DNA from 4 places in the Streptomyces sp. NPDC001904 genome. Region 1 is predicted to be linked to each of the others. Evidence: riboswitches for the same ligand, from Rfam matches in the RefSeq annotation. Region 1 holds a riboswitch; each other region holds the start of a gene.
What was found. A riboswitch is a leader RNA that binds a small molecule or an ion and turns the genes downstream of it on or off. The one in region 1 is predicted to bind cyclic di-AMP.
Positions count from the first base shown of each region.

Region 2: it holds a riboswitch for cyclic di-AMP, as region 1 does, so the genes downstream of both, ABT127_RS16630 (M23 family metallopeptidase) here and ABT127_RS02115 (transglycosylase family protein) in region 1, are expected to answer to the same signal.
Region 3: it holds a riboswitch for cyclic di-AMP, as region 1 does, so the genes downstream of both, ABT127_RS13095 (C40 family peptidase) here and ABT127_RS02115 (transglycosylase family protein) in region 1, are expected to answer to the same signal.
Region 4: it holds a riboswitch for cyclic di-AMP, as region 1 does, so the genes downstream of both, ABT127_RS11245 (peptidoglycan DD-metalloendopeptidase family protein) here and ABT127_RS02115 (transglycosylase family protein) in region 1, are expected to answer to the same signal.

Region 1 is NZ_JBEOYI010000001.1:477,187-481,140, forward strand. Features, by position in the region: gene ABT127_RS02105 (cytochrome P450 family protein) at 1-171, opposite strand, end outside; gene ABT127_RS02110 (transglycosylase family protein) at 502-1,509, shown strand; cyclic di-AMP (ydaO/yuaA leader) riboswitch at 1,691-1,848, shown strand; gene ABT127_RS02115 (transglycosylase family protein) at 1,853-2,554, shown strand; gene eno (phosphopyruvate hydratase) at 2,835-3,954, shown strand, end outside.
Region 2 is NZ_JBEOYI010000008.1:332,646-336,599, forward strand. Features, by position in the region: gene ABT127_RS16615 (alginate lyase family protein) at 1-111, shown strand, start outside; tRNA gene ABT127_RS16620 (tRNA-Met) at 159-232, shown strand; gene ABT127_RS16625 (PP2C family protein-serine/threonine phosphatase) at 390-1,499, shown strand; cyclic di-AMP (ydaO/yuaA leader) riboswitch at 1,715-1,851, shown strand; gene ABT127_RS16630 (M23 family metallopeptidase) at 1,863-2,903, shown strand; gene ABT127_RS16635 (aldo/keto reductase) at 3,048-3,954, shown strand, end outside.
Region 3 is NZ_JBEOYI010000006.1:360,347-364,300, reverse strand. Features, by position in the region: gene ABT127_RS13110 (helix-turn-helix domain-containing protein) at 1-774, opposite strand, end outside; gene ABT127_RS13105 (ATP-binding protein) at 1,060-1,518, shown strand; gene ABT127_RS13100 (DUF6328 family protein) at 1,526-2,017, opposite strand; gene ABT127_RS13095 (C40 family peptidase) at 2,105-2,578, opposite strand; cyclic di-AMP (ydaO/yuaA leader) riboswitch at 2,582-2,705, opposite strand; gene ABT127_RS13090 (hypothetical protein) at 3,118-3,426, opposite strand; gene ABT127_RS13085 (ATP-dependent Clp protease proteolytic subunit) at 3,434-3,954, opposite strand, start outside.
Region 4 is NZ_JBEOYI010000005.1:412,100-416,053, forward strand. Features, by position in the region: gene ABT127_RS11240 (SGNH/GDSL hydrolase family protein) at 1-683, opposite strand, end outside; gene ABT127_RS11245 (peptidoglycan DD-metalloendopeptidase family protein) at 904-1,650, opposite strand; cyclic di-AMP (ydaO/yuaA leader) riboswitch at 1,654-1,826, opposite strand; gene ABT127_RS11250 (tyrosine-protein phosphatase) at 2,208-3,008, shown strand; gene ABT127_RS11255 (DUF6126 family protein) at 3,028-3,174, opposite strand; gene ABT127_RS11260 (helix-turn-helix domain-containing protein) at 3,171-3,779, opposite strand; gene ABT127_RS11265 (aspartate aminotransferase family protein) at 3,865-3,954, opposite strand, start outside.

The DNA of each region.
Region 1 (3,954 bases):
GTCCGCGAGCGCCTGGCGCGCGTCCGCGTAACGCGTCACCAGCCAGGCCTCGACGCCGCTGGGCAGCGTGGTGCGGTGCACGGGGGAGTGCTCGCGCAGCCAGGCGTAGGCGGGATACGGATCGGTGGCGAACTCCCAGGTGAAGAGTTCGGGGGCGGGCGCGGTGTTCACATCCCGACCGTACCCGGGGGCGGTCGGTGCAGGTGGAACCCGTGTGACCGGCGCCACTCGGGATCGGCGGCGCGGCGTCGTGGGACGGTTTGTCGTGATCTTGAAAAGCCGTGAACCGGGCCTATTCGCCGCACAGTTCGCGACCCCTCACAGGTGGTTGAAAACTGACGTTGTGTCAAATCTGTGATGGTGACGTGATCTACGCTGCATCGACTTGTGACAAGCGTTCGAGTCCCGCTACGTTCACCAGTCATCGCGACACACGCACAACAGGCACCACACATCCACCCTGTCGCGTGCAGCAGTATCAGTCTCGCGAAAGGCAACCGCATGCTCTCCGGGAACGGCCGACACCGTCGCCCCCGCCAGGCCCCTGCTCTCGTCGTCGCCGCCGGAGTCACCGGCAGCGCCATCGCGATCCCGCTGCTGGGCGCGACGGGCGCGGGCGCGGCGACGGCCACCACGTGGGACAAGGTCGCCGAGTGCGAGAGCGGCGGGCAGTGGAGCCTGGACTCGGGCGACGGCTACTACGGCGGCCTGCAGTTCTCGCAGGAGGTCTGGGAGCAGTACGGCGGGCTCGACTACGCGCCGCGGGCCGACCAGGCCAGCCGCTCGCAGCAGATAGCCGTCGCCGAGAAGGTCCTCGACGACAAGGGGCCGACCGCCTGGCCGGGCTGCTCGGTCACGGCGGGGCTCGCCAAGGGCGACGGCTCGGCGGACGTCGACCCGGGTGCCAGTGCCACCCCGCAGCCGTCGGACTCGGCCGACGCGAACGCGGACTCCGACGCGGATTCCGGAGACAAGAATCACGACGAGTCCGGCGCATCGGACAAGGCGTCGGGCAAGTCGTCCGGCAAGGCTTCGGGCAAGTCGTCCGACGACGCGTCAGACGAGGCGACGCAGGACGCGTCGAGCCGGCCGTCGGACGAGGCGTCCGACGGGGCGTCAGCCGACAGCTCCGCCGATACCGGCGGTAACAGCGCGGACGACGACGCGTCGACCCCGTCCGGCACCGCCCCGTCGAACTCCCCGGCCGCCACCGACTCCAGCGGCTCCGAGGGCGCCTCGTCCGGTGGCCGCCACCGGGGCGACCCCGCCGCCGACGACGCCGACTCGCGTACGGGGGACGGCCGTCACGCCTCCCGCGGCGAACAGCGCGACGACGAGGCCTACGTGGTCCGCTCGGGTGACAGCCTCTGGGACATCGCCGACGCCCACGACGTGCGCGGCGGGTGGTCCGCGCTCTACGACGCGAACAAGAAGACGGTCGGCACCGACCCCGACCTCATCCTCCCTGGTCAGAGTCTGGATCTTGGGCCCGAATCGGTCGAAAAGTAGCGGGAGTTACGGGGTCTTTGAGGCTTGTATGTCCGCTTTTGTTCGAGTGAGACATGAGTCTCAAAGACCCTGATCGTCTTTGAAATCGGGCGGATCCACTGCTTACGGTCGTCACCGCTCGCCACAGCGGGCCCCGACGGACGTCACGCCGAATCCTGCCAACGTCCGTACGGGAACAGTCGACGCGTCAGCGCCGTAGGCAGGAGCGGGGGACCCAGGTAAGCCGCCCTCCCGGGAGACCGGAGGGGCTAGGGGTTAAGTCGCGCACAAGGATGCGCGGCCGGGCACTCACTGGTCCGAACCCGACAGCTCACCTCGTAGGCGTCGGTGAGGGGATCTCTCCATGCTGCTTTCCAGCAAGGGCAAGCACCGCCGCCCGTCCAAGGCTGTCCGTGTCGCCACGCTCGCCGGTGTCGCCGGTGCCGCCGTCGCCGTCCCGCTGATGGGCGCCACGTCCGCCTCCGCCGCCTCCACCTCCGAGTGGGACCAGGTCGCGCAGTGCGAGTCCGGTGGCAACTGGTCGATCAACACGGGCAACGGCTTCTCCGGTGGCCTCCAGTTCTCCCCGTCCACCTGGGCGGCCTACGGCGGCACGCAGTACGCGTCCTCCGCCGCCGGCGCCTCCAAGGCCCAGCAGATCTCGGTCGCCGAGAAGGTCCTCGCCTCGCAGGGCAAGGGCGCCTGGCCGAGCTGCGGCGTGAACCTGTCCGGCGCCTCCACGGGCAACTCCGCCCCGGCCCCGCAGCAGGACACCCAGCAGTCGCAGCAGCAGCAGAGCCAGCCGCAGCAGCAGGAGCAGAAGTCGACGGAGCAGCACACCGACTCCTCGGTCGCCTCCCGCTCGCAGTCGCGCGACACCGTGACCACCCCCACCGGCCAGAAGGTCGAGAAGGGTGACGGCGAGTACAAGGTCAAGACCGGCGACACCCTCAGCAAGATCGCCGACGCGCACGGCACGAGCTGGCAGAAGGTGTTCAAGCTCAACAAGGACATCGTCAAGGACGCCGACCTGATCTTCCCGGGCCAGCAGCTCCACCTGAAGTAGGACCCCGCGGGAGTGCCGCGGGCCCGGCATCGGCGGACGCCGAGCCCCCGGCCGCACCCCCGTCCCCACCCCCCAGTGGGCCGCTCACCTGAGCAGCCCCCGCCCCATGCAGCGGGCGGGGGCTGCTGTCTTTGTTCCGTTAAGAAACATTTCGCTCTGGGCGTTGTCCACGAGCCGGGCGGTCGGCTGGCCGATGCCCCGGAGCCGGTTAGGCTCAGTGGGTCGGGACCGAACCATCCGGCCCCGCACAGTCCGCGTCACATCCCAGAAGGAGATGCTCGTGCCGTCCATCGACGTCGTCGTAGCCCGGGAAATCCTGGACTCCCGAGGCAACCCCACGGTCGAGGTCGAGGTCGGCCTCGACGACGGCAGCACGGGTCGTGCTGCTGTTCCGTCCGGCGCCTCCACCGGAGCCTTCGAGGCCATCGAACTCCGCGACGGTGACCCCAACCGTTACCTCGGCAAGGGCGTCGAGAAGGCCGTTCTCGCCGTCATCGAGCAGATCGGCCCGGAGCTCGTCGGCTACGACGCCACCGAGCAGCGCCTCATCGACCAGGCGATGTTCGACCTGGACGCCACGGACAACAAGGGCTCGCTGGGCGCCAACGCCATCCTCGGCGTCTCGCTCGCCGTCGCGCACGCCGCCTCCGAGGCGTCCGACCTGCCGCTGTTCCGCTACCTCGGTGGCCCGAACGCGCACCTGCTGCCCGTCCCGATGATGAACATCCTCAACGGTGGGTCGCACGCCGACTCCAACGTCGACATCCAGGAGTTCATGATCGCCCCGATCGGCGCGGAGTCCTTCTCCGAGGCCCTTCGCTGGGGCGCCGAGGTCTACCACACCCTCAAGAAGGTGCTGAAGACCAAGGGCCTGTCCACCGGCCTCGGCGACGAGGGCGGCTTCGCCCCGAACCTGGAGTCGAACCGCGCCGCGCTCGACCTCATCCTCGAAGCGATCAAGGAGGCCGGCTACATCCCCGGCCAGCAGATCGCGCTCGCGCTGGACGTCGCCGCCTCCGAGTTCTACAAGGACGGCAAGTACCAGTTCGAGGGCAAGGAGCGCTCGGCGGCCGAGATGACCGAGTACTACGAGGAGCTCGTCTCCGCGTACCCGCTCGTCTCCATCGAGGACCCGCTGTACGAGGACGACTGGGCCGGCTGGAACGTCATCACCGAGAAGCTGGGCGACAAGGTCCAGCTCGTCGGCGACGACCTGTTCGTCACCAACCCGGAGCGCCTCGCCCGCGGCATCGAGGAGAACTCGGCCAACGCCCTCCTGGTGAAGGTCAACCAGATCGGCTCGCTCACCGAGACCCTGGACGCCGTCGAGCTGGCCCAGCGCAACGGCTTCAAGTGCATGATGTCGCACCGCTCGGGCGAGACCGAGGACGTGACGATCG
Region 2 (3,954 bases), on a different contig from region 1:
CTCAAGATGGACCTCCCGCAGACCGAGAAGCTGACCCGCAAGGAGCGGCCCGAGGGCACCGACGACCTCTTCGTGGCCTGGGAAACCCTGACCCACGCGACCGCCGCCTGACGGATTCGCGTTCTGCCGCCCTCATGACGTAGAGTCGGGTTCACCGACGCGGGGTGGAGCAGCTCGGTAGCTCGCTGGGCTCATAACCCAGAGGTCGCAGGTTCAAATCCTGTCCCCGCTACTGAAGGCCGAGGCCGGAATCTCATCGAGATTCCGGCCTCGGTCGTTTCCGCGCGTCCGCCACCCGTACGGACCACACCAGGTCGCCGCCGCCGCGCTCCCCGGGAACCCTTGACGAGACGCCGGAAACCGGGCGCGGACGTGTCAGGAGACGAGCGGTGGGGAAGCGCGGAGGACGGCACAGATCGGTCGCGGACAGCAGCGGTACGCGGTGGTTCCTGCGGGCGCTGCCGGTCCTGCTGATCCTGGGCGGCGCCTGCTACGAGTACGTCACCCCCTCCGGCTTCTCCGGGGCCCCGCTGTTCAGCGCGGCGCCCCTGGTCACCGCCCCGTTCTTCTCGCTGCGCAGCACGGTCCTGGCCGGGCTCGGGTCGGTCCTCGCGATCCTCGTCGTCCACTTCAGGTACACCCAGCGGGTCGGCACCGACATCGTCACCGAGATGGCCACCGTGGCCACCGTCTGCGTGCTCGCCTGCTTCATCAACCAGATCGTGCGGCGCAGCAACGAACAGCTGGACTCCGCCCGGCGGATCGCCCAGGCCGCCCAGTTCGCCGTTCTGCCCGAACCGGCCGACCGGATCGGCGGCCTCGCCATCGCCGCACGCTACGAGGCCGCGCAGGCCGGCGCCTTCATCGGCGGTGATCTGTACGCCGTCCAGGACACTCCGCACGGCGTGCGCATCGTCGTCGGGGACGTGCGCGGCAAGGGCATGGGCGCGGTCTCCGCCGTCGCCGTCGTCATCGGGGCGTTCCGGGAGGCCGCCGAGCAGGAGGGCAGCCTGGAGGCGGTCGCCCTGCGCCTGGAGCGGGCGCTGGCCCGCGAGGGCACCCGGCGCGACGGCATCGACGACTTCGAGGGCTTCACCACCGCCGTGCTCGCCGAGATCCCGCACGGCGAGCAGCGCGTCCGCATCGTCAACCGCGGCCACCCCGAGCCGATCCTGCTGCTCGGCGACGGCACGGTCCGGACGATCCCCGTCGTCGACGGCGTGGGCGCGCTGCCGCTCGGGATGGGCGAGCTCGGCTCCTGGCCGGACCGGGTCGCCGAGGCCGAGTTCCCCGGCGGGGCCACGCTGCTGCTCTACACCGACGGGCTCTCCGAGGCGCGCGACGCCGCGGGCGTCTTCTACGATCCGGCGGCCCGGCTGTCCGGGCGGATCTTCCCCGGGCCGGAGGAGCTGCTCCTCTCCCTCGCCGCGGAGGTGCGCGCGCACACCGGTGGCGGCGCTACGGACGACATGGCTCTGCTCGCGGTGCGGCGGCCGTGACTCTCCGCAGACGCTGCCGATAACAATTGACGAACCGTCAGAACAGTGGCCGGTTCACACCGCCGGTCAAGTCGCCCCTTTCCGGCCGGTCCTGACCCGATAAATCCCGGCCCAGGACGTGAACGATCAGTAGGAACAGCTTGGAATTACTGTCTGCTGTCTATTAACGTTCGATAACGCAGCGCGGTCGTCCCAGCCGTCACCAGCGACGGCTCCGCGCGCACGCGCTTAATCCCGCAAGGGAGCCGGGGAACCACCAACTTGGGGTGAATCGGGCATCTTTGGGTGCTCGTAGGAGACCTTCCTGCTCCGAACCCGTCAGCTAACCCGGTAGGCGAGAAGGAAGGAAAGGAGAGCGCCCCCGTGGCGTCGAACCGGCCTGCCCCCGAGTTCTCCTCAGTGAAGGATCCGTCGACCGACGCGTTCGGCCCCCAGCCCGAGAGCTGGGAGGAGTGGAACCCCACCGAGGAGTCCGTCCGCCCCGTCCGCGGCAGGCACCGCGTGGCCCGGCAGCGCGGAGGTCTCGCGCGCAGCTCCACCGTTCTCGGCGTCGGCGTGATCGCCGCCGTCGGCGCGGGCGGCATCGCCACCGCGCAGGGCGGCAAGCCCGCCGTCCACATCTCCATGCCCGACCTGTCCGCCGTCAAGGACTCGCTGCCCGAGGCCACGTCGCTGCCCGGTGTCGGCGCGCTCATATCCGACGGCTCCGAAGGCGCTGACGGCTCCGACGCCACCGCCGCCCCGCTCACCACGGTCGGCAGCGGGACGTCCGACGCGGGCGAGGCGCTGCGCACCCGGATCCTGGCCCAGGCCGAGACCCAGCAGGACGCCGCCGACGCCGCCGCCAAGCAGGCCGCCGAGCAGGCCGCCGCCGAGCAGGCCGCCGACGAGGCCGTCGCCAAGAAGGCGGAGGCCGACAAGAAGGCCGCCGCCGAGAAGAAGAAGGCGGAGGAGGAGGCCAAGAAGAAGGCCGAGGCCGAGCGCCTCGCCAAGCTGGCCAAGAGCTACAAGCTCCCCGTCGCCTCCTACACGATCACCGGCACCTTCGGGCAGCCCGGCGCCATGTGGTCCTCCGGCTACCACACGGGCCTGGACTTCGCCGCTTCCACGGGTACCCCGATCTACGCCGTCCACTCCGGCACCGTCACGGAGGCCGGCTGGGCGGGCGCGTACGGCTACCGCACGATCATCACCCTCGACGACGGCACCGAGCTGTGGTTCTGCCACCAGTCGTCGATCAACGTCAGCGCCGGCCAGAAGGTCTCCACCGGCGATGTCATCGGCCGCGTGGGCGCCACGGGCAATGTCACCGGACCCCACCTCCACCTGGAGGTCCACCCCGGCGGGGACGCCACCGGCATCGACCCGGCCGCATGGCTGCGCGAGCGCGGCCTGACCCCCTGAGCAGCCGGTTCGTCCGCGTTCTCTGAACTCCGGCGGTCCTGGCGGCAACCCCCCGACGCCAGGGCCGCCGGTTTTGCCTGTCCTTGAAGCGCGTACCGCCCGGATCATGGAATGCCGTGCTCCGGAAGGGCGTTGAAACAGGGCATGACTTCTTCTGTTCTGCGCCCCCTCGGCTCCTCCGGCCTCGACGTCTTCCCGCTCTGCCTCGGCGGCAATGTGTTCGGCTTCACCGCCGACGAGGCCAGCAGCTTCGAGGTGCTCGACGCCTACGTCGCGGGCGGCGGCAACTTCATCGACACCGCCGACTCCTACTCGGCCTGGGCGCCGGGCAACAAGGGCGGTGAGTCCGAGACCCTCATCGGCCGGTGGGCCAAGGCCCGCGGCCGGCGCGACGACGTCGTCATCGCCACCAAGGTAGGCCGCCACCCCGACTTCCCCGGCCTGCGCGGCGACAACATCAAGGCCGCCGCCGACGCCTCGCTGCGCCGCCTCGACACCGACTACATCGACCTCTACTACACGCACTTCGACGACGACGAGACCATCCCGGTCGAGGAGATCATCGGCGCGCTCGACGAGCTGGTGAAGGCCGGCAAGGTACGGCACATCGCCGTCTCCAACATCTCGCCGGAGCGGCTGCGGGAGTCCCTGGACTTCTCCGACCGCGAGGGACTCGCCCGCTACGTGGCCATCCAGCCGCACTACAACCTCGTCTCGCGCGACACCTACGAGGGCGAGCGACAGGACATCGCCTCGCGCGCGGGCCTGGGCGCAGCCCCGTACTGGTCGCTGGCCTCCGGCTTCCTGACCGGCAAGTACCGGCCGGGTGTGAGCGTCGACAGCGTCCGCGCCGACAAGGCCGGCGGGTACCTGGAGACCGAGCGCGGGCAGCGCGTCCTCACCGCGCTCGACGAGGTCGCGCAGGCGCACGGCGCCGAGGTGGCCACCGTCGCCCTCGCCTGGCTCGCCTCCCGGCCCACCGTCACCGCGCCGATCGCCTCCGCGCGCACCGCCGCGCAGCTGCCGGCCCTGATGGCCGTCGCCGAGCTGG
Region 3 (3,954 bases), on a different contig from region 1:
CGTGTACGCCTTGAGGTCTTCTTTCCGCTCGAGGTAGAGACTACTCGTCAAATGGTCGAGAACAACCACATCCAGATCAGTTGTGTTCGGAAATGAGAACACAACGAAAGGCCCGGTGATACCGAGGTGCCCACCTGCTGAGAAGGGAAGCACCTGAATCCGGACATGCGGCAGCCTGGCCACCTCGGCCAAATGTGCCAATTGCCTTTGCAGAATGTCTTTTCCGCCCACTTCGCGACGGAGTACCGCCTCGTCGAGGATGGCCGTCAACTGAAGGGGCGTCTGCGAACGCAGCACCTCCTGTCGCGCGAGACGCACTTCCACCAGTGCCTCGATGTGCCCCTCGGACATGCCGCCGAGAACGGATCGCGTCACCGCGTAGGCGTACTCCGGCGTCTGCAGCAGCCCCGGCACGACGGTGTTCTCCAGCGTCCAGATCCGGCATGCCTGTGACTCCAGGCTGATGAAGTCGCGGTACGCGGGCGGCAGCAGACCGCGGTACGCGTGCCACCAGTGGTGCCCGCCGACATCCTCCGCCCCCGCCAACGCCACCACGAGCTGACGTAGTTGGGGGTCCTTCGCGTCGAAGGCGTCGAGCAGACGGAGTACGTCCGACGCCTTCACGCCGCTGCGTCCTGTCTCGATCCGGCTCACCTTGGACTGGTGCCATCCGACGAGTCGCGCGGCCTCACCACTGGTGAGCCCGGCGCCCACGCGCAGCGCGCGCAGTTCGGCACCCAGTTTGCGGCGACGTACCACGGGACCGTACTTCATGCTGACTCCTCTGCCCTTCGGGCCGCGCGGCCGCTCTCCCTCCCGGCCCGTGCGGGGACGGCTCCTGAGCAGACGGTAGAGGAACCGGCGTGCGCTCGCCCAAATACGGTCTACCGTCGCAGAGTTCACCGCTTCGGGCGACAGATATATGCATATCTTGGGGGATCGCCACCCTGGAAGCGCATCCAAGTGGCACGCTGGCGCGAAGCAGTAGCCGGGGCCGGTGAAGTGATGCATCCGCGGCGGGCGGTCGAGCGGCCCCGGCAGGAAAGGGACGACTTCGCCATGGCAGACCACCAGGAAGCATCCGTCACACTGCCGAGCGATCCCGCGTCGGTCTCCACGGCCCGGAGGTACGTGAGCAACGTGCTGACGGAGTGGGGCATGCCGGGAGACGGTGACACGGCCGACACGGTCCGGCTGATCGTTTCCGAACTCGCGACGAACGCGGTGCAGCACACCCGCGGCCTGTCGCCCACCTTCACCGTCGAGCTGGAACTGGAGCGGGACGAGCGGCTGCGGATCGGCGTGACCGACAGCCACCCCCGCTATCCCAAGCGGCTGCCCGCCGCGGTGCAGCAGGACAACGGACGGGGCATGGTCATCATCCGCTGTCTGACGGCGGAGTGCGGCGGCAGACTCTCGGTCTGCCCGACCCCCGAGGGCGGCAAGACGGTGTGGATCGCGCTGCCCTGGAGAAGCGCCCTGGCCGGCGGAGACCCCCACCCGGCCCCGATCGGCTGAGCGCCGGTCAGCCGGACCCCTCCTCGCCCGCGGGCCGCCCGGCCAGCGAGCGGCGGAGCACCCCGGGCAGCACGCCCCACAGGCCCGCGCACACCAGGAACGTTCCTGCGCCCGCGGCGATGCCGCCGCCCCGGCCGACCGTCACATCGACCACCAGCAGCACCGAACCCGTGAGCGCGAGGGAGAGGGCGGCCATGCCGCACGCGGCGAGCCGTGACGAGACCCGGACGATCCGGGTCTTCGCCCCCAACTGGAACAGCACCCGGTGCACCGCGGCGGGCGCCATCAGCAGTGCGGCCGCGACGACCGCGAGGAGCAGCGTCGTCACATAGGTGGCGCGCTGCACCGAGTCGAGCGTGGGAAAGCGCTGCGTGAACGCGAGGGTGAGCAGAAAGGCGAACAGGAACTGCACGCCGGTCTGGGTGACCCGGAGCTCCTGCAGCAGCTCGCCGAAGTTCCGGTCGGCCCGCTGCAGCGGCGTCTCGTTCCGTTCGTCCATGCGGTGCGCGTACCCCTTCCGGCCGATCGAGGCATGGTGGCGGGCCTGGCGCCCGGCCCGTCACCACATCCTGGCCGAGGGCGAGCGTCAGCGCACTCGGCCGTACCAGACGCTCTTGGTCCAGATCTTCTGCAGGCGCACCACGTCCCCGGTCTTCGGGGAGTGCCAGATGCGTCCCTTACCGGCGTAGATGCCGACGTGGTAGACGCTCCGGCCGGAGTGGAAGAACACCAGGTCGCCCCGCTTGCGCTGGGACCCGGACACATGGCGGGTCTTGTTGTACTGCTGCGCGGCGGTGCGGGGCAGCTTCTTGCCCGCTCGCTTGAACGAGTACAGCGTGAGCCCCGAGCAGTCGAACCGGTGCGGGCCGGTGGCGCCCCACTTGTACGGCGCCCCCTTCTTCGAGGCCGCGACCTGGAGAGCCTTGGACGAGGCCACGGCCGCCGACGCCTCGGGCGCGGCGCCGGGGACCAGCAGCCCGGCGCTCGCGACGGCGAGGGTCAGGGCCGAGGCGGTGCCGGCCCGGGTCAGCAGCGAGGGGACACGATTGAGCGCGGACATGCGCAACCCTTCGTCAGCCGCCTGCGAAGGATGACCTGTCGGGTTCGGGCTGGCGAAGATGCCCGGCCGCTGGACGCGGCTTCACCCCAAGGACTGCTCGCAGCGGTTGCTGCGGCGGCCCGTCGTGCCTGGGTCCTCCACTCCTGCCGATCCACTCCTGTCGACCTGACATCCGGGCGGCGGCAGGACTCGGCGTCCGCACGGACCGCCCCGCCGCGGCGGCGGGGGCTTGTCGTCGGAGGGATCTTGACCCACCTCTGCGGTGAAAACCGAGCTGAACCGGCGGTAAGTGAGGCTCCTCACGCTTGACCCGTTCAGGTGGACAGTGCGGCTTTCGGGGCCCGGCGGCCATGCTCGACCATGCCCGCACCAGGCACGGAACCGGAAATTCCGGTGTCGGCCTACCGCCGTCGCGCAACTCTTGCGGTCTCCAGCGTCTACTCATATCTACGCCATCCGGCGGTACCCCATCTGGCCCGTTTCGCCGCGGCCGCGGACGACGTGGCCGCCGAGGGGCGTCCGGCGACTCCAACTGACTGTCAGGTGGCGTTTTCTGGCGGCAAGGTGACTGCCTTCGTTCGTCTCTCGCCGTCCAGGACGCGCAGCGCCCGCGCCAGGGTCTCCGCGTGCACCCGGCTCTCGCCCCGCTGGTGCATCAGGGCCAGGGCGTCCCGGAGCGCCACCGCCCGGGCGACGAGCGCCTGGGCCGCCCGCAGGCCCCGGTAGGTGTCGTCGCCGCGCGCCGGGTTGATCCGCGCCAGCAGATCGACGACGGCCAGATAGCCGTCCACCAGCTCGCACTCGGCGCGGGTCAGCGCGGGCAGCGGCGGCAGTTCGGGCGGATACACGGCCGCCTCACCTCGCGCCGGGTGCGCCGTGCGTGGTCTTGCGGCTCTGCAGCACGTGGTCGACCAGGCCGTAGTCCAGGGCCTGGTGGGCCGTGAGGACGGTGTCCCGCTCGATGTCCGCGCTGATCCGCTCCGTCGGCCGGCCCGAGTGGTGCGCGAGCAGTTTCTCCAACCGTGCCCGCGTACGCGCCATTTCACGGGCCTGGATCTCCAGGTCGGTGGGCTGCCCCTGGGCCGGCTCGGGCAGCGCGGGCTGATCGAGCACCACCCGCGACCCGGGAAGCATCATCCGCTTGCCCGGCGCACCGGCGGCCAGGAGCACCGCGGCGACGGACGCGGCCTGCCCCAGACAGGTCGTCGCCACCTCGCAACTGACGTACCGCATCGTGTCGTAGATCGCCGTCATGGCACTGAACGAGCCGCCGGGGGAGTTGATGTACAGCGCGATGTCCTGCTCCGGCGCCGTGTGTTCGAGGTGCATCAGCTGCGCCATCACGTCGTTCGCCGACGTGTCGTCGATCGGCGTCC
Region 4 (3,954 bases), on a different contig from region 1:
CACGGCACCAGGAACTCCCGTGCCCAGTGGATGTCGTCGCGCCGGACGGCGAACGTGCCGCGCGGCGGCAGCAGCGGCCAGGACTGCTCGGGGTCGGCGGGCACCTCGATGCCGAGGGCCTGGCCGGCGCGCAGCGCGACCCGGGTGTGTCCTTCGGCGGCGAGGTGCAGCCGGTCCTCGTCCCAGGCCCTGCGGTCCTGGATGGACTTGAGCGACCACAGGTCGAGCATCGCGCAGCCGTGGCGGTCGGCGATGGCCCGCACGTGCATGTTGTACGTGGCGATCTTGCCGCGCAGATGCTTGAGGACGGCGACGTCACGGGTGTCGAAGCCGGTGGCGACCAGGACGGTGCCCGCGGCCTCGGTCAGCCGGACCACGGCCTTCTCGAAGCGCTCGGCCACGTCGTCCGGGTCGGTGCCGGGCCGGATGATGTCGTTGCCGCCCGCGACGAAGCTCACCAGGTCCGGGGCGAGCTCGACGGCGCGCGGGATCTGGTCCTCGATGATCTGGTCGATGAGCTTGCCGCGTACGGCTAGGTTCGCGTACTGGAAGGTGTCCTCGGGGGCCCGGTCGTCCAGGAGGACGGCGAGCCGGTCGGCCCAGCCGACGAAGGTCCCGTCGGGCCCGGGATCCCCGACGCCCTCGGTGAAGCTGTCTCCCACCGCGGCGTACGAGCGGATCAGGCCGCTGTCGTGCGTGTCCGTCGCGTCGGCCTGGTTCGCTGCGTCCGTGAGTGCTCTCGATTCGTTTGCCACGACCACACATCTTTCACCCCCGGGTGTGACCTACGCGACCGTAACCAGGGGTTGACGAGTGGTGACAAAACACACCCGACCCCCAGGGAATATCTGGGAGCCGGGTGTGATCCGTGTGCCGCGTGGTGCGGACGGGGGGGCGGACGGGTCAGATGCCGACGCCGTGACCGCGCAGGTACGCGACCGGGTCGACGTCCGAGCCGTAGCTGGCCGTCGTGCGGATCTCGAAGTGCAGGTGCGGTCCGGTGACGTTGCCGGTCGCGCCGGACAGCCCGATCTGCTGGCCCGCCGTGACCGTCTGACCGGCGGAGACGCCGAGCGAGGACAGGTGCGCGTACTGGGCGCAGTAGCCGTCGGCGTTCTTGATGACGATCTGGTTGCCGTACGCGCCGCCGTCGCCCGCCGAGACGACGGTGCCGTTGGACACGGCCTTGACCGGGGTGCCGGTGCCGACGATGAAGTCGGTACCCGTGTGGTAGCCGCTGGACCACATGGCGCCGGACGAGTGGTACTGGGTGCCGACGGAGCCCTCGACGGGCTTCACGTAACCGGAGCCGGTCGAGGTGGCACTGGCCGTGGTCGCCGTGGCCGTACCGCCCGCGCCGCCGACGGTGAGCTTGACACCGGGCGTGATCAGGGACGCGTTGGCGCCGATGACGTTCTTGTTGTCCTTGTAGAGCTGCTGCCAGCCGCCGTCGACGTGCTGGCTCTCGGCGATCTTCGCCAGGGTGTCGCCGGACTTCACCGTGTACGTGGTGGTGCCGGAGTCGGCGGCCTGCGCTCCGGTGGCACCGATGAGGGGCAGCGCGAGTGCGGCCCCTCCGACAGTGGCGAGGGCGGCGGCGCGGGTGGCGCGGCGGGTCTTCGGACGGCGGTGCTTCGCCTGTGCGGACATGACGCTTTTCCTCTCCGTCGCCTGCGAGGTGAGCTGTCGGGTTCGGACTGGAGATGTCCGGCCGGATTCCGGGAAGAGGACCGGCTGCACCCCGAGCCACGTCGGGAAATCCCTCGGCGGCGTACTGCCTGTGGGTCCCCCGCTCCTGCCGTCACGGGTCGTGGTGGGAATTCCGGGCGGCGGCAGGACTAGGCGTTCCGTCCGGTGTGATGGGTGACCGTAAGGCAGCGGAACCTGCCGCGACAAACAGCGAATTCGCTTTCCGGGGTTTCTCAGTGATCATTTGAGGGATTCCTGTGTGACCCTGTGTCGCCGTCACGCCTTTACCAGCGCCATACCTGCGGGAATTCCGCCGCTCGCCATTCCCGGAAACCGCCACGCACCGTCACCGCTATGAGCCCGCTCACGCACAGGTCCACAATCTCCGTTCACTTACGGATAGTTGGCGCGAAACTGGACAAAACAGACGGATGGTTGCCCGGGGAATCGATGTCGTATCGTCAGACGCAGGCCCACCGGCGAGCGGCGCCGGCGCGCCCGATGCGGAGGAGCCCCACGTGACGCAGCACGCCCCGTCCACCGAGCCCGAACTGACCGCAGTGCGCAATTTCCGCGACGTGGGCGGCCTTCCGACCGTGGACGGCGGACACGTACGGCCCGGCGTGCTCTTCCGCAGCGGTCACCTCGCGCACGCCACCGCCGAGGACGCCGCGTTCCTGACCACGCTCGGGCTGCACACCGTCTTCGACTTCCGCAACGCGGCGGACCAGAAGCTGGAGGGCGCCGACGTCGAGCTGCCCGGCGTGCGCAACGTGAACCTGCCGCTGTCCGACCCCGCCGACGGCGCCGAGTTCTGGAAGATGGTCCGCGACGGCGACACCGACCAGCTGCGTGCGCTGCTCTCCGACGGGCGCGGGGCGCAGCGCATGATCACCTCGTACCGGAGCATCATCGGCGACCGCACCGCCGAGCACAGCCGGGTGCTGCACGCGATGGCCGACGACAGCACGCCCGCCCTCATGCACTGCGCGGCCGGCAAGGACCGGGCGGGACTGTCGATCGCCGTGACGCTGCTCGCTGTCGGCGTCGAGCGGGACGCCATCGAGGCGGACTACCTGAAGTCGAACGAGAAGCACCGCCGCTACAAGGTCCGCCGCAACGGCACCACCCCGGACGACGCCTACTCCCCCGAGGTCATGGAGCTGCTCGCGCCGCTCTTCGACGCCCGCGCCGAGTACCTGCACGCGGCCTTCGAGACCATCGAGCAGACGTGGGGCACCACCGACCGCTACTTCGCGGAGGGCCTGAAGCTGGACGCGGCCGCCCGCGACCGGCTGCGCGAGCGCCTCGTCGTCTGATCCGTCCGGAGGGTCCGCCTCAGCGGTTCCCGCCCAGCGTGAAGAGCAGGTAGACGAACGCGGCGAAGGCGTGTCCCACGAAGACGTAGATCAGGACCCGCACCCAGATGCCGCGCGGCAGCTTGTCCTCGATGTCGCGGCCGCCCGGCCGTTCTGCGTCGCTCATGACATGCCTCCCAGGCACAGTGCGGTCGTCGGGCTCTGCAGCAGGGTGTGGACGAAGAGGAGGTCGGACCCGCCGGTGTCCGCGGCCGCGATGCGGTGCGGGGTGAGCGAGTCGAAGTGGGCGCTGTCTCCCGGTCCGAGCCGGTACGAGGTGTCCCCCAGGCGCAGCCTCAGCCGCCCTTCGAGGACGTAGAGCCATTCCTCGCCGGGGTGGACGCGCACGATGTCGCCCTGGGCGCCGTACGGGACGTGCACGCGCAGCGCCTGCATGCCGCGGCCCGGGGCGCCGGCCTGGACGTAGGTCCAGCCGCCCGCCTCGGTCGGCTCCATGGTCCCGGCGCGCACGACGGAGTCACGGTCGGCGGGGGCCTCGCCGAGCAGTTCGGAGACCGTCGTACCGTAGGTACGGGCGAGTGCGAGCAGCATCGGCAGCGAAGGCTGACGCTGTCCGGTCTCCAGCCGGGAGAGGTGGGCCGGTGACAGGCCGGCCGTGCGGGCCGCGGCCTCCAGGGTGAGGGAGGCACGGCGGCGCAGGGCGCGCAGCTGGGGCGCGACAGCAGGCAGCTCCGGGGGTTCCGGAGCCTCCTCGGGGAGGGCGGGGCTCATACCGTCGATTCAGCCAGAGCCCTGCCCGAGAGGCAACTTTATTGCCTCAGAGGCAAGCCCCTGAGGCAATCGGACCTCGCCCCGGTCAGCGGATGGCGACCGCCTGCTTCACCAGGGTCTTCCCGAAGTCCCACATCAGCCCGCCACCGCCGTGCGCGTCGTCCATGACGGCGGT